4 regions of the Streptomyces sp. NPDC012508 genome follow, and region 3 is predicted to be linked to each of the others. Evidence: riboswitches for the same ligand, from Rfam matches in the RefSeq annotation. Region 3 holds a riboswitch; each other region holds the start of a gene.

What was found. A riboswitch is a leader RNA that binds a small molecule or an ion and turns the genes downstream of it on or off. The one in region 3 is predicted to bind cyclic di-AMP.
Positions count from the first base shown of each region.
Region 1: it holds a riboswitch for cyclic di-AMP, as region 3 does, so the genes downstream of both, ACFY8U_RS09645 (transglycosylase SLT domain-containing protein) here and ACFY8U_RS14315 (M23 family metallopeptidase) in region 3, are expected to answer to the same signal.
Region 2: it holds a riboswitch for cyclic di-AMP, as region 3 does, so the genes downstream of both, ACFY8U_RS27475 (M23 family metallopeptidase) here and ACFY8U_RS14315 (M23 family metallopeptidase) in region 3, are expected to answer to the same signal.
Region 4: it holds a riboswitch for cyclic di-AMP, as region 3 does, so the genes downstream of both, ACFY8U_RS32375 (transglycosylase family protein) here and ACFY8U_RS14315 (M23 family metallopeptidase) in region 3, are expected to answer to the same signal.

Region 1 covers NZ_JBIBEO010000002.1:787,257-794,530, reverse strand. The annotation lists gene ACFY8U_RS09665 (AAA family ATPase) at 1-419, shown strand, start outside; gene ACFY8U_RS09660 (alpha/beta fold hydrolase) at 426-1,130, opposite strand; gene ACFY8U_RS09655 (CapA family protein) at 1,286-2,398, shown strand; gene ACFY8U_RS09650 (phosphoribosyltransferase family protein) at 2,456-3,748, shown strand; gene ACFY8U_RS09645 (transglycosylase SLT domain-containing protein) at 3,775-4,623, opposite strand; cyclic di-AMP (ydaO/yuaA leader) riboswitch at 4,628-4,813, opposite strand; gene ACFY8U_RS09640 (phosphocholine-specific phospholipase C) at 5,100-7,124, opposite strand.
Region 2 covers NZ_JBIBEO010000008.1:362,003-369,276, forward strand. The annotation lists gene ACFY8U_RS27465 (HPr family phosphocarrier protein) at 88-369, shown strand; gene ACFY8U_RS27470 (GntR family transcriptional regulator) at 602-1,285, opposite strand; gene ACFY8U_RS27475 (M23 family metallopeptidase) at 1,456-2,241, opposite strand; cyclic di-AMP (ydaO/yuaA leader) riboswitch at 2,254-2,420, opposite strand; gene ACFY8U_RS27480 (M16 family metallopeptidase) at 2,634-4,001, opposite strand; gene ACFY8U_RS27485 (pitrilysin family protein) at 4,028-5,389, opposite strand; gene ACFY8U_RS27490 (DNA topoisomerase (ATP-hydrolyzing) subunit A) at 5,716-7,274, shown strand, end outside.
Region 3 covers NZ_JBIBEO010000004.1:16,495-23,768, forward strand. The annotation lists gene ACFY8U_RS14290 (MFS transporter) at 1-332, shown strand, start outside; gene lhgO (L-2-hydroxyglutarate oxidase) at 402-1,598, shown strand; gene trmB (tRNA (guanosine(46)-N7)-methyltransferase TrmB) at 1,655-2,437, shown strand; gene ACFY8U_RS14305 (PrsW family intramembrane metalloprotease) at 2,516-3,832, shown strand; gene ACFY8U_RS14310 (aldo/keto reductase) at 3,853-4,800, opposite strand; gene ACFY8U_RS14315 (M23 family metallopeptidase) at 4,946-6,040, opposite strand; cyclic di-AMP (ydaO/yuaA leader) riboswitch at 6,052-6,199, opposite strand; gene ACFY8U_RS14320 (PP2C family protein-serine/threonine phosphatase) at 6,412-7,274, opposite strand, start outside.
Region 4 covers NZ_JBIBEO010000011.1:61,282-68,555, forward strand. The annotation lists gene eno (phosphopyruvate hydratase) at 1-1,152, opposite strand, end outside; gene ACFY8U_RS32375 (transglycosylase family protein) at 1,463-2,161, opposite strand; cyclic di-AMP (ydaO/yuaA leader) riboswitch at 2,165-2,340, opposite strand; gene ACFY8U_RS32380 (transglycosylase family protein) at 2,600-3,541, opposite strand; gene ACFY8U_RS32385 (cytochrome P450) at 3,736-4,989, opposite strand; gene ACFY8U_RS32390 (globin domain-containing protein) at 5,088-6,293, shown strand; gene ACFY8U_RS32395 (nucleoside triphosphate pyrophosphohydrolase) at 6,362-7,274, opposite strand, start outside.

The DNA.
Region 1 (7,274 bases), on a different contig from region 3:
CGGCGCTCCCCTCGGCGGTGCTGTGCGACATCGACGGCACGCTCGCGCTGCGCGGCGACCGCGGCCCGTACGACTTCACCCGCTGCGACCTCGATCTGCTCAACGTCTCCGTGGCCCGCGCGCTGCGCGCGTTCCGCAGCGCCGACAACGACACGATCGTGCTGCTGTCGGGGCGCAGCGAGGATCACCGCGCCCTGACCGAGGCATGGCTCGCGCGTCATGAAGTGCCCTACGACGAGCTGTGGATGAGGGCCTCGGACGACGGGCGCGGTGACGACATCGTCAAGGCCGAGCTCTTCGACGCCCACATCCGACACCGGTACGCGGTACGGGTCTCGCTCGACGACCGCGACCGGGTCGTCGCCCTCTGGCGCCGTATGGGCCTGCCGACCTGGCAGGTCAACTACGGCAACTTCTAGACGGCGTCACACCACTGGCGCCTCCCCGTCGAGGAGGATCCGGGCCAGCTCGCGCGGCCGGGAGAACATGGGCCAATGGCCGGTGTCCATCCGCACGAGCTGCCACCGCTCGCTCTTCAGCAGCGTCGCCACGTCGGCGTTCGGCTCCTCGCCGTCCAGCAGGCACTTGATGTACGTCGCCGGCAGCTCGCCGAGCGGGCGGGCCACTTCGGCCGGCTCGGTGAGCGTGGCGCCCGGGTGGGGCGTCGCGCCGGCGACGATGCGCGCGACCTGCTCCGCGTCGAGGCCCTGGCCCTCGAATTCCGCTGCTCCCAGCGGCGCCCAGAAGCCGCCGTTCTCGGCGATCGACTTCTCCACCATCGCCCGGCCGTCCGGCCATGCCGACACGAACGACTCACCGTCCGCCGGCACGTTGGAGTCCACGAAGACCACCCGGGCGAGCCGGTCGCCGATCAGCCCGGCGGCCTGACCGACCGGGATGCCCGCGTAGCTGTGCCCGACCAGAACGACGTCCCGCAGATCGAGGCCCTCGATCACGTCCACGACGTCAGCCACATGCGTCCGCTGCCCCGCCTCCACACCCTGTCTCTCGGCGAGACCGGACAAGGTCACCGCATGAGCACCATGACCGGCCGCCCGCAACTCGGGCACCACCTCGTCCCACGCCCAGGCTCCGAGCCACGTGCCTGCCACCAGTACGAATTCCGTCATGCCGCCAACGTAGCGACGGGGTCCGACAATCGGGCCCGTGGGCTCGCAGTGCAGGGCCCGCCCGTCCGGCATGCTCCCCGTCCCCGTCCCCGTCCCCCTCCCCGAAGACGTGAGTCGCACCGGCCCGTCGGCCGCCCCGCGTCTACCCTTGCTGTATGGGCGGTGACCTGGTCGGACTGTTCCTCTGCGGTGACGTGATGCTCGGCCGCGGAGTGGACCAGATCCTTCCGCACCCCGGCGACCCGGCCCTGCGCGAGCGGTACGTGCATGATGCACGGTCCTATGTGGCGCTCGCCGAGGCGGTCAACGGCCCCATCCCGCACCGCGTGGACTTCGCCTACCCCTGGGGCGTCGCGCTCGACGTCCTGGACGCCGCCGCGCCCGACGTCCGTGTCACGAATCTGGAGACGGCGGTCACCACGAGCGACGAGTTCGTCCCCGGCAAGGCGGTCCACTACCGCATGCACCCCGAGAACCTGCCGAGCCTGACCGCCGCCCGCCCCGACGTGTGCGTCCTGGCCAACAACCACGTCCTGGACCACGGCCGCCGAGGGCTGGAGGACACGCTGGACGCCCTGGCGAAGCACGGCGTGCCCACCGTGGGCGCCGGCGAGGACGCCGAGGAGGCGGCACGGCCCGTGGTCGTCCCCCTGCCCGGCGGCGGACGGTTCGTCGCCTACGCCCTGGGCATGGCGTCCAGCGGCATTCCGCGGGACTGGGCCGCCACCGCGCGGCGCGGCGGCGTCCACTTCGCCTCGGGGCCCAGCCACACCGCCGCCACGCGCCTCCTCACCCGGATCCGGGACACCAGGCGCCCCGGCGACATCGTCATGGTCTCGATCCACTGGGGATCGAACTGGGGGTACGCGCTCTCCCGCGGCGACGTCGACTACGCGCACGCGCTGATCGACGCCGGCGCGGACGTGGTGCACGGCCACTCCTCGCACCACCCCCGCCCCGTGGAGGTCCACCGGGGCAAGCTGGTCCTCCACGGCTGCGGCGACCTGATCAACGACTATGAGGGCATCACGGGCTACGAGCAGTACCGCGACGACCTGCGTCTGCTGTACCTCGTCTCGCTGAGGCCCGAGGACGGCCGACTCCAGGAGGTACGCATGATTCCCCTGAGGGCCCGGCGCCTGCGGCTGGAGCACGCCCCCCGCCGAGACGCGCGCTGGCTCCACGACGTCCTGGGCCGCAAGAGCCGGCCCTACGGCGCGCGGGTCGACCTCGACGAGGACGGAACCCTCGTCGCCCGCCCCGCCTGACGGGCGGCGGCACGCACCGCCCGCGCACACGCTCCGGACCAGGGAGACGAGCGGCACATGTACTTCACCGATCGCACGGACGCAGGACGGCAGCTCGCCGCACGCCTGGAGCACCTCAAGGGCCATGACGTCGTGGTCCTGGGACTTCCCCGCGGCGGCGTGCCGGTCGCCGAACAGGTCGCGGACGCACTCGGAGCGCCCCTGGACGTCTGTCTCGTACGCAAACTGGGGGTGCCCTTCCAGCCGGAGCTGGCCATGGGCGCCATCGGCGAGGGCGGCGTCCGGGTCCTCAACGACCATGTCCTTGCCGACACCCGGGTCTCCGGCGGCGACCTGGCCGCTGTCGAGGCCCGTGAGCGCACCGTGCTCGGGCAGCGGGCCCGGCGCTATCGGGGCGACCGCCCACCGGCCCGCCTCGACGGCCGGACGGCCGTGGTCGTCGACGACGGACTGGCGACGGGCGCCACGGCGGTGGCCGCCTGCCGGGTCGTCCGTGCCCAGGGGGCCGCGCGGATCGTCCTCGCGGTGCCCGTCGCGCCGAGCGACTGGCCGGAGCGGATCGGCCGGGAGGCGGACGAGACCATCAGCGTCCACGAACCGGCGTTCTTCTACGCGATCGGCCAGTTCTACGAGGACTTCTCGCAGACACCGGACGAGGAGGTCGTCGCCTGTCTGGAGCGCCACCACGCCCGGCGCGGCACGGACGACCAGGACCCGGAGGTGCGCATCCCGGCGGGGGAGGCGCGGGTCGGGGGCCACCTGGTGGTGCCCGACGGCGCCCCGGGGATCGTGCTGTTCGCCCACGGCAGCGGCAGCAGCCGGCACAGCCCCCGCAACCGGGCCGTCGCGGAGAGCCTGAACCGCGCCGGTCTCGGAACGCTCCTGTTCGACCTGCTCACCGAGGAGGAGGCAGACGACCGCAGCAATGTGTTCGACACGGAGTTGCTGGCCGGCCGGCTGGCCAGGGCCACGCACTGGCTGGCGGGCCGGCCGGGCCTCGACGGGCTATGGATCGGCTACTTCGGCGCCAGCACGGGCGCCGCGGCCGCCCTGTGGGCTGCCGCCGACCCGCTGTCCGACGTGGCCGCCGTCGTCTCGCGCGGCGGCCGCCCGGACCTCGCCGGGGCGCGCCTCGCGCAGGTGCGCGCCCCGACGCTGCTGATCGTGGGGGGCCGCGATCCCCTCGTCCGGGAGCTGAACGAGACGGCGCAGGCGCGGCTCACCTGCGAGAACCGGCTTGTCGTCGTCGACGGTGCCGGGCACCTCTTCGAGGAGCCGGGCACGCTGGAAGTGGTCGGCGAACTCGCCGCGGGCTGGTTCGCCGACCACTTCCGGAGCGCTCGTGGGTGAGCGCCCGCCCGTTTCCGGAGCGACTGTCAGTACGGTCCGTTGACGTTGTCGATGGAGCCGTAGCGGTCCGCGGCGTAGTTGCAGGCAGCGGTGATGTTGGCGACCGGGTCGAAGAGGTCCATGGACGTACCGGGCACGTGGTAGGCCAGGAAGGTCGGCTCGATCACCTGCAGGAGGCCCTTGGACGGGGTGCCCTTGACGGCGTTGGAGTCCCAGAGGTTGATGGCCTGCGGGTTGCCCGAGGACTCACGCATGATGTTGCGGTGGATGCCCTCGTACGAACCGGGAATGCCGTACTTCTGCAGGACGTCGAGCGACTCGCGGATCCAGCCGTCCAGGTCGTTGGTGTAGCTCTTGGCGGCGGCCGGAGCGGCCTTGGCGGGGGTCTTGGTCGCGGCGGCGCCGGGAGCGGCGCTCCGCTCCTGCGAGCGGTCCGCGCGGTCCGTGCTCGTCGTACGGGCCGAGGACTTCTGCTTCTTGGCGGCGGCGGGCTTCCCGCTCAGCGAGAGTTCCAGACCGGGGTGAATAAGTGACGGATTGTCACCGACGGCCTTGCGATTCGCCTGGTACAGGGCCTTCCAGCCGCCTCGCACACCCTGTTCGTGCGCGATCACGGAAAGGGAGTCACCGCCGACGACGGTATAGATCTTGGCGGCGGAATTCCCCGCCGCGGGAACCGATTCCGCGATCTTCGCCGGGCTGGTGAAGGCGGTCTTCTGGATGGGCGCGACGGCGGGCGCCGCGTTCGGCGCCGCGTGCGCGCCGGCCGTCGCGACGAGGGGGAGAGCCAGCGCGGCTCCACCCGTACTCGCGAGGGCGATACTGCGGCTGAGGGGACGTCGCTTGGGGCGCCGGTGCTTACCGTGAGCGGGCATGAAGGATTCCTCTCCGGCGCCTGCGGGGTGAGCTGTCGGGTTCGGGCTGGAGCTGCCCGGCCGCACGGGTGCGGCTTCACCCCAAGCCGCTCCGGAAATCCGGGCGGCGAAAAAACTGGGTCCCCCGCTCCTGCCGACGGGTGAATGGCTGGTCTTTTCGGACGGTGGCAGGATTCGGCGATCCGTCCGGGTCGAGGGTGACCGTAGGCGAGAAATGTCGGACGGAACAAGGCTGGGCGTGGATGCGAAATGAACAGGGAATTCAGAAATGAGTTCCCGGCGGCGACGAGCACACCGAACTGCCTTGGGGCGTAAGGGGAGGGGGTCCGTCCGGATAGGTTGCGTCCCGATCGCGTGATTCATGTCACCCGGACGGCCAAAACGGTCATACCCGTAAATTAAGCCGAGTCGAGAAAAGGGACACAAGGGCATGAAATTGCCCTTGTGTCCCTTTTGGTAGGGACTGATGGTGTACGTCAGCCTGTGATGCTCGAGGCGCCGGTCTCGATGTGACCGGTGTAACGGCGCGACCAGGTGCCGTCGATGTCGGCCGTGATCGTGAAGTCGTACCAGCCGTCGTTGTACGCCACGGCGTTGAAGAAGTCCTCGCGCGAGGAGTTCGCCGGGACCGTGTACGTCCACGGCCCGTCCGTGCGGTAGGCGTTCGAGCGGATCGTGAAGGTCGCGGGACCGGCCGAGGCGTTGGTCATCCTGAAGTAGATCGCCGTCTTCCCGGTGCCCGGCTCGGTCGCGAACCGCGCCGCCACCTCGATCGCCTTGCCGGCCTTCGACGCGTCACCGATGAAACGGCGCAGGAAGCGGTTGGGGCCCATCATCGAGATGTCGTACTTGCCCGACCCGGACCCGAGCCCGATGTTGAAGAAGTCCGTGGACGTCGCCCCCGGGTCCACCGTGTACTGCCATGCCGCCGTGTCCCGGTGCTGGTGCGGGTGGATCGTGAAGTGCGCGGCCCGCTTCGCCTGCGCGCCGTGGTTCGTCATCGAGAACCAGGCGAGGATCTTGCCCGCCGCACCGAACTCGAACCGGTCGAGGTTGCCGTTGACCTGGTACGGCACGGCGCGCGCCGGACGGGTGCCGGACTCCTGCGCGGGCAGGGCGTTGTCCTGCGGCACCGGGTTCGGCAGCGGGCCGCAGGTGGACTGCCCGATGACCTTGGCCGTGGAGGGCAGGCCGGAGGGAACTCCGTACACCGGCCGCGCGAAGTCGAAGACACCCGTCAGGTCGCCGGTGACCTTCCGCCGCCAGGCGCTGATGTTCGGACAGGTGGCGGGGGTTCCGATGGCGGCCGTCCAGGTCTCCATGAAGCGCAGGACCGAGGTGTGGTCGAAGACCTCGGAGCTCACCCAGCCGCCGCGCGTCCAGGGCGACATGACGAGCATCGGGACACGGAAGCCCAGGCCGACCGGCACGCCGTCGATGTACTCGCCTGGGGTCCCGGGCGGAGCGACCGGCGGCGGCACATGGTCGAAGAACCCGTCGTTCTCGTCGTAGTTGAGGAACAGCACGGTCGAGTCGAAGACCTCGGGGTTCGCGGCCAGCGCGCGGTAGACGAGATCGACGAAGTGCGCGCCGTCGCCGGGCGGGGCGTAGGGGTGCTCGGAGAACGCCTCGCTCGCCACCACCCAGGAGACCTGTGGAAGGGTTCCGGCGAGGGCGTCGGCGCGGATCGCGGCGGCTATGTCGTCCGGGGTGGAGCCGGTGACCTTCGGCACGGAGCCCATGCCGCGGTCGTACAGCGGGTCGCCCGGCCGCGCGTCGGTGAACTTCTTGAAGTACGCGAGGCCGTTGTCGCCGTAGTTGTCCTGGGCGTTCTGGTAGACCTTCCAGCTCACACCGGCCCGTTGGAGCGCCTCGGCGTACGTCTCCCAGGTGAGCCCGGACTCTTCGCCGCCGTCCTTGCTGGAGGCGTCGATCTTGCCGCTCCAGAGGAAGGTGCGGTTCGGGCCCGTGGCGCTGAGAGCCGAGCAGAAGTACGCGTCGCAGACGGTGTAGTTGTCGGCGAGGGCGTAGTGGAAGGGGATGTCACCGCGGTCGAGATAGCCGAGGGTGCGGGTGTTGCCGACGCCCGTGACCCAGTTGTCCATCCGGCCCTTGTTCCACGCGGCGTGCTGCGAGGTCCAGCTGTGCGGCAGGTCCCCGTTGCACTGCGCCAGGGTCTCCCCGTCGACACCGCCCGCCGGCGGGGTGGCGCTCAGCTTCCACGGGTACTGGCGGCCGCCCCAGTTGGGCTGGTTGAACATGCCCCAGCCGCCCGGGATGTTCCCCGCCGCCCGGTCGCCGAAGCCGCGGACGCCGCGCAGTCTGCCGAAGTAGTGGTCGAAGCTGCGGTTCTCCTGCATGAGGATCACGACGTGCTTGACGTCGGTGATGGTGCCGGTCGCGGCGGAGGCGGCGGCCGACGCCGTGCCCGTGGGCAGCGTCGCACCCGCCACGAGCCCTGCCCCGATCCCGACGAATCCCCTGCGGCTGATGGGAGTCATGCCCCGCCTCTCGTGTCCCCGCGTGCCTCCTTGGCACACGGTGGACAGGATGGGGGAGGCGAGCTTAAAGGTATACCTTCGTGCGGTAATTCTTGGGTGAACTTACGAAGGGCGGCGGATGGTGGCGATTTGATTGGTCATGAAACGAAC
Region 2 (7,274 bases), on a different contig from region 3:
CGCGGGGGCCGAAGGTCGGCCACGAGCACCCCGCGGCCCGTGAGAGACTGGTCTAGACAACCCGCTTGAGACTTGAAGGGCAACACCATGGCTGAGCGCCGCGTCAACGTCGGCTGGGCCGAGGGCCTGCACGCCCGCCCCGCCTCCATCTTCGTCCGTGCCACCACGGCCTCCGGCGTCCCCGTGACGATCGCCAAGGCCGATGGCAACCCGGTGAACGCCGCGTCGATGCTCGCGGTGCTCGGCCTGGGAGCGCAGGGCGGCGAGGAGATCGTTCTCGCTTCGGACGCCGAGGGTGCCGAGGCCGCGCTCGACCGCCTGGCGAAGCTGGTTGCCGAGGGGCTCGAGGAGCTTCCCGAGACCGTCTGACCTGATCTCCGAAAAAGCCGCGCACGCCGGAACACCGGCGGCGCGGCTTTTTCGTCCCCCCGATTCCGCGGGCACACTCCGTGCGACGTATTTGCGGTCAGCGCATTGCGGTCAGCGCATTGCGGGCGACGCATTGCGGGCAGCACTTTGCGCACCGAAAATTTCCGGGCGCCATCCCCTGTACGAAGGGACAGGCCCGCGAAATTCCCACCCTTTGTATACGGCCCGCTCGTTAATTCCGGACGCTCGCGGTGTTGACGACATGTTGCGAAACCCTCACACGCCCGCGCTCCGGGCGTTTCAGCCGGTGCAGCGCCAGGGACCGTTCGGCGTGCGACGCCGTCAGCGCACGAGCCCGTTCGGCGTCGCCGCGCGCCACCGCGTCCACGATCGCGCCGTGCTCGGCCCATGCCTCGACGGGCTGGGCGGGGATCTCGACCGCGTACATCCAGGCGATCTTGTGCCGGAGCTGGGTGAGCAGGGCGGTGAGCGCCGGGCTGCCCGAGGCCTGGGCCAGCGTCTCGTGGAACCAGCCGCCGAGCGAGCGCAGGTCTTCCGCCTGCCCCCGCCTGGCCCGCTCCTGCCCCAGCCTGACCAGGCCCCGCAGCACCTTGAGGTGCGCCTCCGTGCGGCGCTGCGCGGCGCGCGCGGCACCGAGCGGTTCGAGCAGGGACCGTACGTCCAGCAGGTCGGCCGCCTCCTGCTCGCTGGGCTCCGCGACGTGGGCGCCCGCGTGCCGGCGGGTGATCACGAAGCCCTCGGACTCCAGGGTGCGCAGCGCCTCGCGGACGGGGACGCGGGAGACTCCGTAACGGCGGGCCAACTGCTCCTCGGTCAGCCGGCTGCCGCGCTCGAAGACCCCGAGGACGATGTCGTCCCGGATCGCCGTGCATACAGAGTGCGCGGGAATGCGCATGTTCGACCTCCGCCTTAATCCGCGCGAAACCGGTTCTCCCGGGACTCTATTGCAGCAGGGCATTGTTTCCGATGGCTCCCCCGGAACCATGGATATGTTTTTGGTCAGCGAAAAGCCCCGGCCTAGTACGAGCCGGGGCTTTTCTGACGCGCTGGGAAGACCGCGAACGGTCAGACGTTCACACCGCGGGCGCGGAGGTACGCGATCGGGTTGATGTCCGAGCCGTACTCGGCGGTGGTGCGGGCCTCGAAGTGGAGGTGCGGGCCGGTGGAGTTGCCGGTCGAGCCCGAGATGCCTATCTGCTGGCCCGGGGTGACGGACTGGCCGACCCCGACACTGATGGCCGAGAGGTGACCGTACTGGGTGTACGTGCCGTCGTTCATCCGGATGACGACGTTGTTGCCGTACGCGCCGCCCCAGCCGGCCTCGACGACGGTGCCGGAGCCGACGGAGACGACCTTGCTGCCGGAGGCGGCGTGGAAGTCGATGCCGGAGTGACTGCCGGAGGACCAGAGCGAGCCGCCGGTCTTGTAACCGGTGCTGACGTACGAGCCGGCCACGGGGAGCTGGAAGGAGTTCAGGCGCTTGCGCTCGGCCTCACGGGCGGCGCGCTCCTTGGCCTCGCGGATCTCCTTGGCGCGGGCCTCCGCCTTGCGCTTCGCTTCGGCCTTGGCACGGGCCTCCGCCTTGCGCTTCGCCTCGGCCTCGGCGGCCTCGCGCTCCTGGGCGGCGGCCTGGGCGTCGACGGTCTCGGCGAGGGAGTCGGCGGCGACGATCTGGGTCAGCCCGGTGTCCTCGACGGAGGGGGCCGCGTCCGTGTCGACGGCGAGTGCCGGGGAGGCGAGGGTTCCGATGACGCCGGTGGTGGCGAGGGTCGCGACGCCGGCGATGCCGGCGCTGCGGCGCGCCAGACGGCTCGGACCACGATGCTTCCCGGTGGCACGGGTGAACGCCATGTAGGGGCTGTTCCTTTCCTTCCTTCTCGCCTACCGGGTTAGCTGACGGGTTCGGAGCAGGAAGGTCTCCTACGGGCCCCTCCGCACGGGTGCGAAGGCGTCCGATTCACCCCAGGGACTTCGTGTGGGTCCCCGGCTCCCCAGGCTCGCGCCTGACGGGGACTCGGCGATGACTGTCCGATGCCGCGGGTGCGGCGGGTGCAACTGGCGAACAGCCGGACTGACGCTAAGCGGACCATCTTTCAATCACCAAACAGACACGCCAGTTTGTAAGACATGCCACAGGCCATACACCCACCCTCTGCGGCAATACGGACAAAAAAGGAGGACCCCGACGTACTGTGACGTCGGGGTCCTCCGGTGCCGCCGACCGCGCCGGCGGTCCGGCTCAATCAGCCGGTGACGACGGTCACTTCGCCGATGCCGAGGGCGCGCACCGGCTCCTCGATCTCCGACGCGTCACCCACGAGCACGGTGACGAGACGGTCCACGGGGAAGGCGTTGACGACCGCGGCCGTCGCCTCCACCGTGCCGGTCTCGGCGAGGCGCGCGTACAACTGCGCCTGGAAATCGTCCGGAAGGTGCTGCTCGACCTGGTCGGCGAGGGTCCCGGCGACGGAGGCGGCGGTCTCGTACTTGAGCGGTGCCACGCCCACCAGGTTCTGCACGGCGACATCGCGCTCGGCGTCCGTCAGACCCTCCGCGGCGAGGGTGCGCAGCACCTTCCACAGGTCGTCAAGTGCCGGGCCGGTGTTGGGTGTGTCGACGGAGCCGCTGATGGCGAGCATCGAGGCGCCGTTGCCCTTGCCGTCGGAGCGCAGCACCTGGCCGAAGGCGCGGACGCCGTAGGTGTAGCCCTTCTCCTCGCGCAGGACGCGGTCCAGGCGGGAGGTGAGCGTGCCGCCGAGGCAGTACGTGCCGAGGACCTGGGCCGGCCAGACGCGGTCGTGCCGGTCCGCGCCGACACGGCCGATCAGCAGCTGCGTCTGGACGGCACCCGGGCGGTCGACGATGACCACACGGCCGGTGTCGTCGGCCGTGATCGGCGGAACCGGGCGGGACTCGGCGGAGTTCCCCGTCCAGGCGCCGAGCGTCTCGGCGAGCACCTTGTCCAGGTCGACGTCGGTCAGGTCGCCGACGACGACGGCCGTGGCCGTGGAGGGCCGGATGTGCGCCTCGAAGAACGCGCGGACGGCGGCGGCGTCGATCGCCTCCACCGTCTCCTCGGTGCCCTGGCGCGGCCGGGACATGCGCGAACCGGCCGGGAACAGCTCCTTGGAGAGCTGCTTGGCCGCCCGGCGGGCCGGGTTGGCCGTCTCGTGCGGGATCTCGTCGAGACGGTTGCGCACCAGTCGCTCGACCTCGGTCTCGAGGAACGCGGGCGCGATCAGGGCCTCGGAGAGCAGCCCGAGCGCCTTGGGCAGCCGCGAGACGGGGACCTCCAGGGAGACCCGTACACCCGGGTGGTCGGCGTGCGCGTCGAGCGTGGCGCCGCAGCGCTCCAGCTCGGCCGCGAACTCCTCGGCGCTGTGCTGGTCCGTGCCCTCGGAGAGCGCGCGGGCCATGATCGTGGCGACTCCGTCGAGGCCCGCGGGCTCGGCCTCCAGCGGGGCGTCGAAGAAGATCTCGACGGCGACGACCTGCTGGCCGGGGCGGTGGCAGCGCAGCACGGTCAGGCCGTTGTCCAGCGCTCCGCGGTCCGGGGCCGGGAAGGCCCAGGGCCTGGCGGTGCCCGGCTCCGGCTGCGGGTGGAACGTCATGCTCGTCAAAGACGCGGCAGCGTCGGTCACTGGTCCGCTCCCTCTTCCTCGTCGCTGTCGCTCTGCTCGGCGTCGTTCTGTTCGGTGCCGATCGGCTCGTAGACCAGCACCGCGCGGTTGTCCGGCCGCAGCTGGGCCTCGGCGACGGCACGCACCTCCTCGGCGGTGACGTCCAGGACCCGGTTGACGGCGGTCAGGGCGAGCTGCGGGTCGCCGAACAGGACCGCGTAGCGGCAGAGTTCGTCGGCGCGGCCCGCGACCGTGCCGAGCCGGTCCAGCCACTCCCGCTCCAACTGGGCCTGGGCGCGCTCCATCTCCTCGGGCGTCGGGCCCTCGGAGGCGAACCGGGCCAGCTCCTCGTCGACGGCGGCCTCGATCTCGGGCACCTCGACCCCGCCGGACGTCTTGACGTCCAGCCAGCCGAGCGAGGGCGCGCCGGCCAGGCGGAGCAGGCCGAAGCCGGCGGCCACGGCCGTACGGTCGCGGCGGACCAGCCGGTTGTGGAGCCGGGAGGACTCGCCGCCGCCGAGGACGGTCAGGGCGAGGTCGGCGGCGTCGCACTCGCGCGTGCCGTCGTGCGGGAGGCGGTAGGCGGCCATCAGCGCGCGGGCCGGGACCTCCTCCTCGACGACCTCGCGCAGCTGCTCGCCGATGGTGTCGGGGAGCGTGCCGTCGCGCGGCGGCAGCTTGCCGTCGTGGGACGGGATGGAGCCGAAGTACTTCTCGATCCAGGCCAGGGTCTGCGCCGGGTCGATGTCGCCGACGACCGAGAGCACCGCGTTGTTCGGCGCGTAGTACGTGCGGAAGAAGGCCCGCGCGTCCTCCAGCGTCGCCGCGTCCAGGTCGGCCATGGAGCCGATCGGCGTGTGGTGGTAGGGGTGACCCTCGGGGTAGGCCAGCGCGGTCAGCTTCTCGAAGGCCGTGCCGTAGGGCACGTTGTCGTACCGCTGGCGGCGCTCGTTCTTGACGACGTCGCGCTGGTTCTCCATGGACTCGTCGTCCAGGGCGGCGAGCAGCGAGCCCATGCGGTCCGCCTCCAGCCAGAGCGCGAGCTCCAGCTGGTGGGTGGGCATGGTCTCGAAGTAATTGGTGCGCTCGAAGCTCGTCGTGCCGTTGAGCGAACCGCCCGCGCCCTGCACCAGCTCGAAGTGGCCGTTGCCGTGGACCTGCTTCGAGCCCTGGAACATCAGGTGCTCGAAGAGGTGGGCCAGGCCGGTGCGACCCGCGACCTCGTGGCGGGAACCGACGTCGTACCAGAGGCACACCGCGGCGACCGGGGTCAGGTGGTCCTCGGAGAGCACCACGCGCAGGCCGTTGGCCAGCCGGTGCTCGGTCGCTGTCAGGCCGCCGGAGCCGGCCTCTGCCGTGGCCGTGTGACCCATGGGCATGTACGTCCCTTCGATCGCGATGTGGAAAAGTCCTGCCACCCTATGCAAGCGCACCGGCACCTGGCGAAGTTCCCGCAGGTTCCCGGCGTCCCTCTTCCGGGTCGCGCGGATGTCGCGTACGGCTGACGGCCGGCCCGGCCGACAGCCGGCGTACGGCTCGCGGACGGTCGGACGGACGGCTGAGGGACGGGCGGCGTACGGCCGCCGCACGGCTCCCGGACGGCCCTCGGCGGGCCTGTACCCGGGTCGCGGTCGGCGTTGTCGGTGGGACGGTCCACAATGGTCCGCGTCAGATCAACCTTGTTGGTGAAGGAGCCGCAGCCGCGATGGCCCGCCGCAGCACGAAGACACCGCCGCCGGACGACGCGTTCGAGGAGAGGATCCTCGACATCGACGTCGTCGACGAGATGCAGGGCTCCTTCCTCGAGTACGCGTACTCGGTGATCTACTCCCGCGCGCTGCCGGACGCCCGCGACGGCATGAAGCCCGTCCAGCGCCGCATCGTCTACCAGATGAACGAGATGGGCCTGCGCCCCGACCGCGGCTATGTGAAGTGCGCCCGCGTCGTCGGTGAGGTCATGGGCAAGCTGCACCCGCACGGCGACGCGTCGATCTACGACGCGATGGTGCGCATGGCCCAGCCGTTCTCCATGCGCCTCCCGCTGGTCGACGGCCACGGCAACTTCGGCTCGCTGGGCAACGACGACCCGCCCGCCGCCATGCGGTACACCGAGTCCAGGATGGCCGCCGCGGCGCTGATGATGACGGAGTCGATCGACGAGGACACGGTCGACTTCTCGCCGAACTACGACGGCCAGGAGCGGGAGCCGGTCGCGCTGCCCGCCGCGTATCCGAACCTGCTGGTCAACGGCGCCTCCGGCATCGCGGTCGGCATGGCGACCAACATGCCCCCGCACAACCTGGGCGAGGTCATCGCCGCCGCCCGGCACCTGATCCGGCACCCGAACGCGGACCTGGAAGCGCTGATGCGCTTCGTCCCCGGCCCCGACCTCCCCACCGGCGGCCGGATCGTCGGTCTGTCCGGCATCAAGGACGCGTACGAGAACGGCCGCGGCACGTTCAAGATCCGCGCCACGGCGACGGTGGAGAACGTGACGGCGCGCCGCAAGGGCATCGTCGTCACCGAACTGCCCTTCACGGTCGGCCCCGAGAAGGTCATCTCCAAGATCAAGGACCTGGTCGGCTCCAAGAAGCTGCAGGGCATCGCGGACGTCAAGGACCTCACCGACCGCAACCACGGTCTGCGCCTGGTCATCGAGGTCAAGAACGGCTTCGTGCCGGAGGCGGTCCTGGAGCAGCTCTACAAGCTGACGCCGATGGAGGAGTCCTTCGGTATCAACAACGTGGCGCTGGTCGACGGCCAGCCGCTCACGCTGGGCCTCAAGGAGCTCCTCGAGGTCTATCTCGACCACCGCTTCGACGTGGTGCGCCGGCGCTCCGAGTTCCGCCGCGGCAAGAAGCGCGACCGGCTGCACCTGGTCGAGGGCCTGCTCGTCGCCCTGCTCGACATCGACGAGGTCATCCGCCTCATCCGCTCCAGCGAGAACTCGGCGCAGGCCAAGGAGCGCCTCATCGAGCGCTTCTCGCTGAGCGAGGTCCAGACGCAGTACATCCTGGACACCCCGCTGCGCCGGCTCACCAAGTTCGACCGGATCGAGCTGGAGACCGAGCGCGACCGGCTCAACGGCGAGATCGACGAGCTGACCGGGATCCTGGACTCCGACAGCGAGCTGCGCAAGCTGGTCTCGGGCGAACTGGCCGCGGTGGCGAAGAAGTTCGGCACCGACCGGCGTACGGTCCTGCTGGAGTCGGCGGGCGCGCCGATCGCCGCCACCTCCCTGGAGGTCGCGGACGACCCCTGCCG
Region 3 (7,274 bases):
GCGCGGACGCCGCCGAGTGCTACCGGGACCTGAAGGCGCCGCGCCAGGTCCGCCGCTTCACCGAGCAGGCGCTGTCCCGGCCGACGGAGGAGTTCGTCCGCTCGCACGGGCTGCGGCTCGTGGTCTCGGCGGTCGCGGAGCTGGAATCGGGCAATCTGGACGCGGCCTGCGCGGCCGGCACGCGCGCGGTGGAGGTCGCGGGCCGGATCTCGTCCGCCCGCACCACCGAGTACGTACGGGATCTTCTGCACCGCCTCGAACCGTACGGGGACGAGCCGAGGGTCATGGAGCTGCGGGAGCGGGCCCGGCCCCTGCTGATGGCCCCGGCGTGAGGCGTGTCCCACGGGGTTTAGCCGCTTTGTCAGTGGGCCAGTGCACTATCGGGGTGGGAGGTGGTGCAGGTGTCCACGCACGACGTCGACTGCGACGTGCTCGTGATCGGCGGCGGGATCGTCGGTCTGTCGACGGCGTACGCCCTGACCCGCGCCGCGCCCGGCACCCGCGTCACGGTCCTGGAGAAGGAGCACGGCCCGGCCCGCCACCAGACCGGGCGGAACAGCGGAGTGATCCACAGCGGGATCTACTACCGGCCGGGCTCGCTGAAGGCGCGGTTCGCCGTCGCGGGCGCGGCCGAGATGGTCAAGTTCTGCGCGGAGTACGGCCTGCCCTACGAGGTCACCGGCAAGCTGATCGTCGCCACCGGGCGCGACGAGCTGCCCCGGCTCCACGCGCTCGTGCAGCGCGGCCGGGAGAACGGCATCCCCGTGCGGGAGCTGGGACCCGCACAGATCACCGCGTACGAACCGAGCGTGCGGGGCCTCGCCGCGATCCATGTCGGCACAACGGGGATCTGCGACTACGGGGCGGTGGCGTCCCAGCTCGCCGACGCCTCCGGCGCCCGGATCCTGTACGGCTCCGAGGTCACCGCCGTCGACCGGCGGCCCTGGGGCGTCGCGGTCCGCACGGCGGCCGGGACGGTGGTGCGCGGACGGGTCCTGGTGAACTGCGCCGGGTTGCACTGCGACCGGGTGGCGCTGCTCGCCGGCGATGAGCCGGGCATGCGGATCGTGCCCTTCCGGGGCGAGTACTACGAGCTGGCGGACCCCTCGCTGATCCGTGGCCTGGTCTATCCGGTGCCGGACCCTGCCTTCCCGTTCCTCGGGGTCCATCTGACCCGGGGCGTCGACGGCGGTGTGCATGTGGGGCCGAATGCGGTGCCTGCGCTGGCCCGCGAGGGATACGACTGGTCGGTCGTCCGGCCCGGCGAGCTGGCGGGGACGCTGGCGTGGCCCGGGTCGTGGCAGATCGCGCGCGACCACTGGCGGTACGGAGCGGGTGAGCTGCGCCGGTCGCTGTCGAAGCGGGCCTTCACGGAGGCGGTGCGCCGGCTGCTCCCGTCGGTGGAGGAAACGGATCTGCGCCGGGCCCCGGCGGGCGTGCGGGCGCAGGCGGTGCTGCGGGACGGGACGCTGGTGGACGACTTCCTGATCCGCGAGGCGCCGAGGACGGTCCACGTCCTGAACGCGCCGAGCCCGGCGGCGACGGCGTCCCTGCCGATCGGCCGCGAGGTGGCCCGCCGTGCCCTGGCTCTGCTGTAGCCCTCACCGGGACGGGAGGGGGCACCCCGGCCCCGGCACGTAGAATTGGGCGCATTGTGTCTGAGACCCGTGAAACCGCCGCCCGTACCGAGCCCGTCGTCTTCCAGCGGGGCAGTCAGAGGTTCGCCGCCGGGGAAGGGCCGCTGCCCGACCCCGCCGGGTCGCACCACGAGCGGCGGATCCGCAGCTTCCAGCCCCGCCGCAGCCGCGTCACCGCCGGTCAGGCCGAGGCGCTGCTCAAGCGCTGGCCCGACTGGGGTCTCGACATCGACGGCAAGCGGATCCTCGATCTGGACGACATGTTCGGCGGCCTTCCCGTCGTCCTGGAGATCGGCTTCGGCATGGGCGAGGCCACGGCGCAGATGGCAGCCGCCGACCCCGGCACCGGCATCCTCGCCGTGGACGTCCACACCCCCGGCCAGGGCAACCTCCTCGGTCTCGCCGACCGGGGCGGCATGGAGAACGTGCGAGTCGCCAACGGCGACGCGATCATCCTGCTCCGCGAGATGCTCGACGCCGACGCCCTCGACGGCTGCCGCGTCTACTTCCCGGACCCCTGGCCCAAGAAGCGCCACCACAAGCGGCGGCTGATCCAGCCCGAGTTCCTCACGCTGCTCGCGACGCGGATGAAGCCCGGCGCCGTCCTGCACTGCGCCACGGACTGGGAGGAGTACGCCGAGCAGATGCTCGAGGTGCTCTCCGCCCACCCCGACTTCGAGAACACCCAGCCCGACGGCGGCTACGCGCCCCGCCCGGCCTTCCGCCCCCTCACCCGCTTCGAGGGGCAGGGCCTGGACAAGGGCCATGTCGTGCACGACCTGCTTTTCCACAGGAAGTAGGGCCGCTTCTCCACAGGAAACGGCCGAAGACGGAGAACCCCGTCGCGGGTGTCAGTCCCGCTCGTTAGGGTCGCTCACGTGTCGAACCGCGTCCCCGTCCCCACCCGGGACACCGAAGAGCCGGACTTTGCGGCCGTCCCGGACCGCGCCCAGTGGCGCTACAGGCCTCGTCGCGCCTTCTGGCGCAGCAAGGTGGTCCGGGCCGTCGCCGTGATCACCGTGCTCGCGATCTGCGCGCTGGTGATCCTGGCGATCGTGCGGGAGCAGACCGGCACGGAGGGCTTCCTCGTCGGGCTCGCGCTGGCCGTCCTGCCCGTTCCGCTGCTGCTGGCCGCCTTCCGCTGGCTGGACCGGGTCGAACCGGGTCCCTGGCGCAATCTGATCTTCGCCTTCGTCTGGGGCGCCTTCGCCGCCACGCTCGTCGCGATCCTCGCCAACTCCTTCGCGGTCCGCTGGATCGCGACCGCCACCGCCGACCCCGCCTCCGCCGAGTCCCTCGGCGCCACGGTCGTCGCACCGGTCGTGGAGGAGAGCGCCAAGGCCGCGGCGATCCTGCTGATCTTCCTCTTCCGCAGACGGCACTTCACCGGACTCGTCGACGGCGTCGTGGTCGCCGGCTTCACCGCCACCGGCTTCGCCTTCACCGAGAACATCCTCTATCTCGGCAACGCCTTCGGCGAGGACCAGGACGTCGGTTCCGGCGGCCTCGGCGCCATGACCGCGGGCACGTTCTTCGTACGGGTCGTGATGTCGCCGTTCGCGCATCCGCTCTTCACCGTCTTCACCGGCCTCGGCTTCGCCTTCGCCGCCCTCGCCACCTCCCGCCGCAAGTTCCTGCGGCTGCGCCGGACGCTGCTGCCGCTGGCCGGACTGCTCCTCGCCATGGGCATGCACGCCCTGTGGAACGGCTCGGCGACGATGCTCGGGCCGCTGGGCTTCATCCTGGTCTACGGCATGTTCATGGTGCCCACCCTCGCCCTGCTCACCTGGCTCGCGATATGGAGCCGGCAGCGCGAGCTGCGCACGATATCCGGGCAGCTCCCGGCGTACGCGGCGGCCGGCTGGCTCTCGCCCGCGGAGCCGCTCGCGCTCTCCTCGATGCGGGCCCGCTCCGTGGCCCGTGACTTCGCCCGCCGTACGTACGGCAAGCCGGCCGCCGCCGCGGTCGGGGAGTACGAGGCGTTCGCGACGACCCTCGCGTTCCTGCGCCATCGCGCGCAGCGCGGCGCGGCGGGACCGGAGTTCACCGCGCGCGAGCAGGAGCTGCTCCACCACCTCTGGCAGCGCAAGGCGGTCGCATCGCCCGCCCTGACGTACGCGGCGCGGGCGACGGGCCGGGTGTGGGCGCCGCCGCAGTACCTCGACTACGGCGGCTACAACCCGTACCGCAGCTAGGCGCCCCTCTCTGCACGCTCCTAGGCCGCGGAGGCCTCCGTCAGGAGGGCCAGTTCGGCGTCGGTCAGTCGCAGGTCCGCGACCGCGACCAGGGCCGGGAGCTGCTCGACCGTACGGGCCGAGGCGATCGGCGCGGCGACGGTCGGCCGGGACGCGAGCCAGGCCAGGGCGACGGTGGCGACCTCCGCGCCGTGCGCCTCGGCCACGGTGTCGAGCGCGGCCAGGATCCGCCGGCCCCGCTCGGTCCCGGCGTGCGCGGCGGCGCCCTCGGCGCGGACGCTGTCGACGGTCTTCCCCGGGCGGTACTTGCCCGTGAGGAAGCCGGACGCCAGCGCGAAGTACGGGACGGCCGCGAGCCCGGCCCGCTCGGTGGTGGCCATCAGCTCGCCCTCGTACGTGTCGCGTGAGAGCAGGTTGTAGTGCGGCTGCAGGGCGACGTAGCGGGCGAGCCCCTCGGTCTCGGCGAAGTCGAGGGAGGCCTGGAGCCGCTCGGGCGCGATGTTGGAGGCGGCGACGGCCCGCACCTTGCCGTCCTTCACCAGCTGGTCCAGCGCGGTGACGATCTCCTCGACCGGGACGGAGGTGTCGTCGAAGTGCGTGTAGTACAGGTCGATGTAGTCCGTGCCGAGCCGGCGCAGCGACTCCTCCGCCGCGGCCTTGATGGTGGTCGCGGAGAGGCCCTTGTACCGGGGGTGGGCGCCGCCCTTGGTGGCGAGGACGATGTCGGAGCGGTTGCCGCGGGTGGCCAGCCACTTGCCGATGAGCGTCTCGGACTCGCCGCCCTGGTTGCCCTCGGCCCAGTGGGAGTACATGTCGGCGGTGTCGATGAAGTTGCCGCCCGCGGCGGTGTAGGCGTCGAGGACGGCGAGGGACTGCGCCTGGTCGGCCGACCAGCCGAAGACGTTGCCGCCCAGCGCCAGGGGGAAGACGTGCAGGTCGGAGCTGCCCAGCGGGCGAAGAGAGGTCATGCGAAGCTCGAACACCCACGGCTGTACGGGTATTCCGGAAGCCCTGGCGTCGGGGGGACGCCGCCAGGACTGCCGAAGCCGTGGGAAGGAGCGCGGGGAGCCGGCGCGACGCGCGCGGGGAGCCGGCGCGTGTTCGCGCGCGGGGTCAGACGGAGATGCCCTTGCCCGCCAGCCAGGCCGCCGGGTCGACGCCCGCGCCGCCCGGGGTGTGGACCTCCAGGTGCAGGTGCGGCCCGGTCACGTTGCCGGTCGCGCCCACGCGGCCGATGGTGTCACCGGTGCCCACGGACTGGCCGACGCTCGCCGTCATCGAGGACAGGTGCGCGTACCAGACCTCCGTGCCGTCCTCCAGCTCCAGGACGATCCGGTAGCCGTACGAGCCGGACCAGCCCGCTGACGTGATCGTGCCGCCGTGCACCGCCTTGACCGGGGTGCCGGTGGGCGCCGCGAAGTCGAGGCCGGTGTGCTGGCCGGAGGACCACATGGAGCCGGACTGGCCGTACGTGGAGGTGAGGGTGTACGAGGACGTGGGCAGCGAGTAGCTCGCGGCGAGCTTCGCGAGGCGCTCCGCCTCGGCCTTCGCCGCGGCGGCCTCCTCGGCCTTCCGCTTCTCCTCGGCCGCCGCCTTCTCCGCCGCGTCCGCCTTCGCCGCCGCCTCGGCCGCGGCCTTCTCGGCCGCCGCCTTCTCCGCCGCGGCCTTCTTGTCGGCGTCGGCGGAGGCCTGCTGCTGCTCGGCCTGCTGCATGATGCGGGCGCGCAGCGCCTCGCCGGCGTCCGCCGTCGAGGCGGCCGGGGAGCCTTCGGCCCTGTCGGTGCTGTCGGCCGGGAGCGCCAGGGTGGCCGTGAGCGGCTGCGGGTTGTTGCTCCCGGAGCCCGTACCGTCCGTGCCGTCCTCGCCGGAGATCAGGTCGCCGACGCCGGGCAGCTCGGAGGCGTCCGGCAGGTTCAGATCGGGGAGGGATATCGAGACGGGCGGCTTGTCCTTGGCGGTCGCCATGCCGCCCGCGCCGACGGCCGCGATGACGCCGACACCGAGGACGGTGGAGGAGCGGGCGAACGCGGAGCGCTGCTTCACGACACGGTGACGGCCGCCCGAACGGGCCTGCTGGCGAAGGGAGTCCTCGGTGGGGTTCCACTCCCCCCACGTCGTCGCGTCGTCGTCCGTCCCGGCGGCGCCCGGGGCGCCGAACGCGTTGAACCCGTCAGAAAGACCCTCGGGAGCAGGGGTGTTGGACGCCACGGAGGCGTACTCCTTTCCTTCCTTCTCGCCTACCGGGTTAGCTGACGGGTTCGGAGCAGGAAGGTCTCCTACGGGCGGTGTCGCACGGGTGCGACGGTGCCCGATTCACCCCAAGTGGTGGTTCCCCGGTTCCCTTTCGAGATTCGGCGCGTGCGCGCGGTGCCGTCTCTTACGACGGCTGGGACGACCGCGCTGCGTTATCGAACGTTAATAGACACGAGGGCCGGATTCCAAGCTGTTCTGCTTGATCATTCCCGAGATTGAACTGGTACAGCCCGATTTGATCCCGCTTCAGTCCAGACCTTTACTGCCGCCCCGAAACTGACGGTTCGTCAATTGTTATCGCAGCGGTACCTCTCCACTACGGATGGTCACGGCACCACGGGCATCGTCCTGCGCCGCTCCGGCTGCCCGGCCGCAGGCCGGCTCACCGCGAGCAGTGCCATGTCGTCCGTGGAGCCTCCGCCCGTGTACCGGCGGACGTCGTCGACCAGCGCGTCGAGCAGTTCCTCGGGTCCCGGGAAGATCCGCCCGGCGAGCCGCTCGGCCGGATCGTAGAAGGCCCCCGAGGCGTCGCGCGCCTCGGAGAGCCCGTCGGTGTAGAGGAGCAGCGTGGCCCCCGGCGGGTACGGGACCTCGTCGGCCCGGTCCGGCCAGGCGGCAAGCTCGCCCATGCCGAGCGGCAGGGCGGGCTCGGTCGGTTCGAGGTGGGCGAGGCCTCCGTCCGCGTACAGCAGCAGCGGCTCGGGGTGGCCGCGGTTCACCACCCGTACGTGCCCGTCCCCGCGCGGGATCTCGGCCAGGACGGCGGTGGTGAACCCCTCGAAGGCGTCGAGGCTGGAGCGGCGCGTACCCTCCCGGGCCAGGGCCCGCTCCAGGCGCTGTGCGACGCCCTCGAGGGAGGCCTCCTGCTCGGCCGCCTCCCGGAAGGCGCCGATCACGATGGCGACCGCCTCCACCGCGTCGAGCCCCTTGCCCCGGACGTCACCGACCACGAGCCGTACCCCGTACGGCGTGTCCTGGACGGCGAACAGGTCGCCGCCGATGAACGCGTCCGCCTGCGCGGCCTCGTAGCGGGCGGCGACATGGAGCCCGCCGATCCGCTCGGCGGGCGTCGGCAGGACGGCCTTCTGCGCGGTCTCCGCGATCACCCGCGCCGAGGCGAGCCGCTCCCCGCTGCGCACTACGACCCGGTTGACCAGCAGGGCGAGGGCGGAGACCGTGATGACGGTCA
Region 4 (7,274 bases), on a different contig from region 3:
GCAGTTGGTGGCGACGGCGAGGTCGGCGATGGTGACGTCCTCGGTCTCGCCGGAGCGGTGCGACATCATGCACTTGAAGCCGTTGCGCTGGGCCAGCTCGACGGCGTCCAGGGTCTCGGTCAGCGAACCGATCTGGTTGACCTTGACAAGCAGGGCGTTGGCGGCGCCGTCCTCGATGCCGCGGGCCAGGCGCTCCGGGTTGGTGACGAACAGGTCGTCGCCGACGATCTGGACCTTGGAGCCCAGCTTGTCGGTGAGGACCTTCCAGCCGGCCCAGTCGTCCTCGAACAGCGGGTCCTCGATGGAGACCAGCGGGTACGCGGAGACGAGCTCCTCGTAGTACTCGGTCATCTCGGCGGCCGAGCGGGACTTGCCCTCGAACTCGTACGAGCCGTCCTTGTAGAACTCGGACGCGGCGACGTCGAGCGCCAGCGCGATGTCCTTGCCCGGGACGTAACCGGCCTGCTTGATGGCCTCCAGGATGAGGTCGAGCGCCTCACGGTTGGAGTCCAGGTTCGGGGCGAAGCCGCCCTCGTCGCCGAGGCCGGTGGACAGGCCCTTGGTCTTCAGGACGGACTTGAGGGTGTGGTAGACCTCGGTGCCCCAGCGCAGGGCCTCGGAGAAGGACTCCGCGCCGATCGGCGCGATCATGAACTCCTGGATGTCCACGTTGGAGTCGGCGTGCGAGCCGCCGTTCAGGATGTTCATCATCGGAACGGGCAGCAGGTGCGCGTTCGGGCCGCCGAGGTAGCGGAAGAGCGGGAGGTCGGAGGCCTCGGACGCGGCGTGCGCGACGGCGAGGGAGACACCGAGGATGGCGTTGGCGCCGAGGGAGGCCTTGTTGTCCGTGGCGTCCAGGTCGAACATGGCCTGGTCGATGAGGCGCTGCTCGGTGGCGTCGTAGCCGACGAGCTCCGGGCCGATCTGCTCGATCACGGCGAGGACGGCCTTCTCGACGCCCTTGCCCTGGTAGCGGTTCTTGTCTCCGTCACGGAGCTCAATGGCCTCGAACGCACCGGTGGAGGCACCGGACGGAACAGCAGCACGGCCGGTGCTGCCGTCGTCGAGGCCGACCTCGACCTCGACCGTGGGGTTGCCTCGGGAGTCCAGGATTTCCCGGGCTACGACGACGTCGATGGACGGCACGAGCATCTCCTTCTGGGATGTGACGCTAGATGTGACGCTTGCGGTGCAGGGTCGCTTTGGCCTTGCGGCAAGAGCCTAACCGGCTCCAGGGCTCCCGTCGGCCGGGCGCCCGCCCCCTGGGACGAAAAAGGACCCAAGGGCACGCATCTGGGGCCAAAGACCCCCAGAACTACTCGGTGGTAACCGGGGCTGCGCCCCCGGACACGCGGAACCCCGGCCCGGAGCGCACGGGGGAAGAACGCTCCGGACCGGGGTGGTCACCGCGGGAGGGTCATCGGACCCGCGTGAGCCGCCGGACTCACGCGAGCCGCCGGGCTCACTTCAGGTGAAGCTGCTGGCCCGGGAAGATCAGGTCGGCGTCCTCGACGACGTCCTTGTTGAGCTCGAAGAGCTTCGCCCAGCCGCCCTTGACGTCGTGCGCGGCGGCGATGGTGCTCAGGGTGTCACCGGCGACGACCTTGTACTCGCCGTCACCCTTCTTGACCTTCTTGCCGGTCGGGGTGGTGACGGTCTTCGTGGACTCGGCCTTCTTCGGGGCGGTCCGCGTCTCGCTGCGGGTCGTCGGCTCCTCGGCCTGACGCTCCTGCTGCTTCGGGGCGGCCGGCTTCGCCGGCGCGGTCTCGGCGGCGCCACCGGTGTAGGCGGCGTTGGAGAGGCCGACGCCACAGCTCGGCCAGGCACCCTTGCCCTGGCCGGCGAGGACCTTCTCGGCGATGGTGATCTGCTGCGACTTCGAGGCCTGGTCGGCGGTGGCGGCGTACGCGGTGCCACCGTAGGCGGCCCAGGTGGAGGCGGAGAACTGCAGGCCGCCGTAGTAGCCGTTGCCGGTGTTGATGGACCAGTTGCCACCGGACTCGCACTGGGCGACGGTGTCCCACTCGGAGGCCGTGGCGGCCGAGGCGGACCCGGCGGTCATCAGCGGGGCGGCGACGGCGACACCGGCGACACCGGCGAGGGCGACGGCGCGGGTGGCCTTGGAGGCACGACGGTGTTTGCCCTTGGCGGAAAACAGCATGGAACTTCTCCTCACCGACGCCTGCGAGGTGAGCTGTCGGGTTCGGGCCATGTGAGTTGCCCGGCCGCGCGACCTTGCGCGCGGCTTCACCCCAAGCCGGTCCGTCGGCCGTCTGTCTCAACGGCCGGGGACGGCACTTACCTTGGGTCCCCCGCTCCTGCCTACGGCGCTTGACGCGACGACTGTTCCCATCGGCCGACGGCAGGATTCGGCGATTCGGTCGACGGGGCCCGCGGTGGCGAGCGGTCCTGACCGTAGACACAGACCCGGGGGAAGTTCAAAGAGGTCCAGGTCGGACAAATCATCCCTACTTACCTCGGGACGAAGGGTATTTACGCAGGTGAGAGGTGACGGAAGCAGAGTTTGCGGACGGGACGCGCCAGTTGAGACAAAGAGACCCATGTCTCACTGGCGCAGAACCGGACATACGATCCCGAACTACCCCTGGTTCGCGGTCGACCCGAGACTGAGGTCGAGGCTCTGGCCAGGGAGAATGAGGTCCGGATCGGTGCCCACCGTCGAGCGGTTGGCGTCGTAGAGGGCGCCCCAGCCGCCCGGGAGTTCGTTCTGCTGGGCGATCGCCGAGAGGTTGTCGCCCGGCTTGACGGTGTATTCACCGATCGCGTCGGTGATGTCCTGAGCGGCCGTGTTGTCCAGGCTGTCCGGAGTGCCCTTACTGCCCCGGTTGTCCTGATCTGCCGCATCGGCGTCCGCGCCAGGTGTCGGGGTGTCAGACGGGGTGCCGGTCGGCGAGTCGGCCGGGGAGGCATGGCGGCCCTTTTCGCCACTCTTGCCCGGATTGACCGACTCCTCCGGAGCCGCGTCGCCGCGATGCTTCCCGGTACCCGGGGTCGACGGAGCGCTGGGCGTGCCGGACGTCCCGGGCGTGGTGGACGCCTCAGGCGTCGCGGTCGACCTGTCCGCCCCCCGCGAGGTGGTCTCGGGGGTCTCCGCCTCGGGGGTGCCGGCCTCGGGGGACGACGTCTCGGATCCGGCCGGAAGGCCCGCGGTCCGGTTCGACTCCGGGAGGGGACCCGTGGGCTCCGCCGGCTTCACGGCCGGGCCCGGGTCCACATCGGGCCTGGCGCCGTCGTTCGTCAGCCCGGCGATCGGGGCGCAGGTGGCCCACTGCGTGTCGCCCGCGGCGAACGCCCTCTCCGCCACCGCGATCTGCTGGGCGCGGCTGGCGAGGTCCGCACTGGTCGCGTACGCGAGGCCGCCGTGCCGCTCCCAGCTCTCCTGGGTGAACTGGAGTCCGCCGTAGAGCCCGTTGCCGAAGTGGGCGCTCCACAGGCCGCCCGACTCGCACTCGGCGACCCGGTCCCAGGTGGCGGCGTCGGCGGCGGACGCCGAGCCGGCACCCAGGAGGGGAAGCGCCAAGGCCGATCCCGTCACGCCTGCGGCGACAACGATGGCGGGGGCCTGGCGGGGTCTGCGGTGTCGTCCGTTCCCGGAGCGCATGGGGAGGGCCTTTCGCGTGACTGCTGAGGTGACGGTGAACGTAGCGGCATTCGAACGTCAGTAACAAGTCGATGCAGCGGAGATCACGCGAAAGTCACAGTCTTGACGGTCCGTCAGTCACCCAAAGGGGAGAACTCGACCGGAAGCGTGCGCAATCCCCGCATGATGAGCCCTCCGCGCCACCGCAGATCGGCCGGATCCGCGGCAAGTCGCAGGTCCGGCAGGCGAGTCAGCAGCGTCGCGAGCGCGATCTGCCCTTCGAGGCGGGCGAGCGGCGCGCCGATGCAGTAGTGGATGCCGTGCCCGTAGCCGAGGTGCTGGTTGTCGCGCCGGGACAGATCGAGCGTGTCCGGCTCCTCGAAGCGCGCCGGGTCGCGGTCGGCGGCGGCCAGCACCACGAGGACCGGATCACCCGCCGGGATCCGCTGCCCGCCGATCGTCAGCGGCTCCATGGCGTACCGCCAGGTCGCCAGCTCCACCGGCCCGTCGTAGCGCAGCAGCTCCTCGACACCGGTCTCCAGGAGCCCCTGCTCCCCCGCCGCGAGCGAGGCCTGGAGCCGCTCGCGCTGACCGGGGTTGCGCAGCAGGGCGTAGACCCCGTTGCCCACCAGGTTGACCGTGGTCTCGAAGCCGGCGAAGAGCAGGATGAAGGCCATCGCGGCGGCCTCGTTCTCGGTGAGGTGCTCGCCGTGGTCGGAGGCCTTGATGAGCCCCGAGATCAGGTCGTCGCCGGGATCGAGCCGCTTACGGTGGATCAGCTCCGCCAGATACCCGCGCATCCTCTTGACCGACCGCGCCACACCGCCGCGCGGTCCTCCGCCGTGCCGGATCATCATCCCGGCCCAGTCCCGGAAGTCGTCCTGGTCCTCGGCCGGCACGCCGAGCAGGTCGCAGATCGCGTAGATGGGCAGGGGGAAGGCGAACTCGTGGATGAGGTCGGCCTCGCCCTTCGCAGCGAAGGAGTCGATCAGCCGGTCCGTCAGCTCCTGCACCCGGGGAGCGAACTCGGCGACCCGGCGCGGGGTGAACGCCTTGGAGACCAGCCGCCGCAGCCGGGTGTGGTCGGGTGGGTCGATATTGAGCAGATGTGTCATCAGCTCGGCCTTGCGCTCCCCCGGGATCCCCGTCTTCCCCTTGGCGTGCGCCGGCTCGTCGTGGTGCGCCGGGTTCTTGGAGAGCCGCTGGTCGGCGAGGGCCTGCCGGGCGTCCGCGTACCGCGTCACCAGCCACGCCTCGACCCCGCTGGGGAGCTTCGCCCGGTGCACGGGCGCGTGCTCACGCAGCCAGGCGTAGGCGGGGTACGGATCGGTCGCGAACTCCCAGGTGAAGAGCTCGGGAGCGGGGGGCTGGGCGGGGGGCGTACTCACCCTGAGACGGTACAAGGTCGGCGTCGCGTCGGCCTCCGGGCCGACCGGTCCCCGAGATGTGATCGTCCTGTGAAGGCGCGTGGCCTAGATTCTCCCGCGTGGATGCCCAGTTACTCAGAAGCACGTTCGCCGTCGTCGAGAGGCGGGCCGAACATGCCGTCACCTTCTTCTACTCCCATCTGTTCTGGCACAACCCGGGCGTCCGCGAGCTCTTCCCCGAGGACATGCGGGCCCAGCGCGACCGGCTCTTCGCCGCGCTCACCCATGTCGTGGCCCACCTGGAGGACCCCGGGCTGCCGGAGTACCTCGCCCATCTGGGACGCGACCACCGCAAGTTCCTCGCCACCCCCGCGCTCTACGCCGCTCTCGGCTCCAGCCTCACCGCCGCCTTCGCCCACGCCGCCGGGGCCGCCTGGACCGTCGAGGCCGAGAAGGCGTGGACCGAGGCGTACGGGTACGTCGCCGAGCTCATGATGCGAGGCGCCGACCAGGCCGAGGCCGAGGGGCAGCCGGCGTGGTGGGACGCCGTCGTCGTCCGGCGCGAGCTGCTCGGCGAGGACCTGGCGGTCCTCACCCTGAAGCCGCGCCGCCCCTTCGCCCATCTGCCCGGACAGTACGTCGGCGTCAGCTCGCTGCGGGTCCCCCGGGTGTGGCGGACGTACTCCCTGGCCAACGCCGTCCGCGCGGACGGGACGGTGGACCTGCACGTCAGCCGCATCCCGGGCGGTGCGATGAGCACGGCGCTCGTCGACGACACGCGGGAGGGCGAGTGGCTGCGGCTGAGCGCGCCCGGCGGCGCGCTGACCGCGCGGACCGCGCCGGGCGACCCGCGCAGCTACATCGCCGCCGGGACCGGCTGGGCGCCCGTCAAGGCGCTGCTCGAAGAGGTGGCGGCAGGACCGGAGGGCGTCGAGGCCCGGCTCTTCCTCGTCGCGCGCGCGAAGGAGTACCTGTACGGGAAGGAGGACGCCGAGCGCCTGCGGGAACGGATACCCGGGCTGCACGTCACGTACATCACCTCCGCGCCCCGCCACCCCCGCGACCAGGCCACCGAGCGGCTGCTCCACGCGCTGTACACCTGCGGCAACTGGCCGGCCCACGACGTGTACCTGGCGGGTCCGCCCGGCTTCCTCGCCGAGGCCCTCCCGGTCCTCGACCATCTCGGCGCGGCCCGCGTCCACCACGACCGCCTGCCGGCCGTGGCCGGCTTCGGCACCCGTGCGATCGGCACGGCGGAGTGGTTCATCGACCCCCCGGAAGTCCCCTGGCACGACCCGGCGGCACGGGCACCGCACGGCCCCTGATCAGAACCCGGCCGACACCCCGCCGCTCCCGGTGCTCTCGCAAGCCCCGGTGGCCCCGCTCCGTGCGTTCACGCCGTCCTGAGGGCGGCCTCCGCCGCGAGGATCGTGTCCCGGTACACGCGGGCGGCCGCGCGCAGGGCCGCTTCCGGGTCGACGCCCGACACCTCCGCCCGTGCCGCGAGCTCGAGCAGCTCGTAGCCGATCCCCTCACCCTTCGGCAGTTCGACGTCCAGGCCCGCCGTCCGCACCCGGCCCGCAAGCTTCGCGGCGAGCGCGAGGCCGGGCTGACCGAGCGGCACCCCTTCGGTGACCGAGTCGCGCTGCTTCTCGATCGCCTTGGTGCGCAGCCAGTGCTCCTTGACCTCTTCCGGCGTCTCGGCCGTGGCGTCGCCGAAGACGTGCGGGTGGCGGTGGATCAGCTTCTCCACGATCGTCCCGGCGACGTCGTCGACGGAGAAGGGTTCCTCCTCGTCCTCCTCCGCGATCCGCGCGTGGAAGACGACCTGGAGCAGGACGTCCCCGAGCTCCTCGCGCAGCTCGTCGCGGTCGCCCTCCTCGATCGCCTCGACGAGTTCGTACGCCTCCTCGATGCCGTACTTGGCGAGTCCCTTGTGGCTCTGGCGCGAGGACCACGGGCACTCGCGCCTGATCCGGTCCATGACCTGCACCAGGTCGAGGAGGCGAGCCCCGGGCAGGTCGTACGAACCGGGGAGCAGCTCCAGATCGGGCATCGTCACCCGGCCCGAGCCGGCCAGCCGGGCGAGCCCGTCCGTCAGCGCCTGGTCGCCCTCACCGGAGGGCAGGACGACGACGGTCCGGCCCCCGGTGCACGCGTCGACGAGGTCCTGCGCGGCGGGGCGGGCGTGCTCGACGGCGACCCCGGCCTCACGCAGGTACGGCAGCTGCGGGTGGTTCTCGTCGGCGCACACCACCCGGTCGGCGCCGTGCAGCGCCTGCCACGCGGGCCAGGACAGCAGTCCG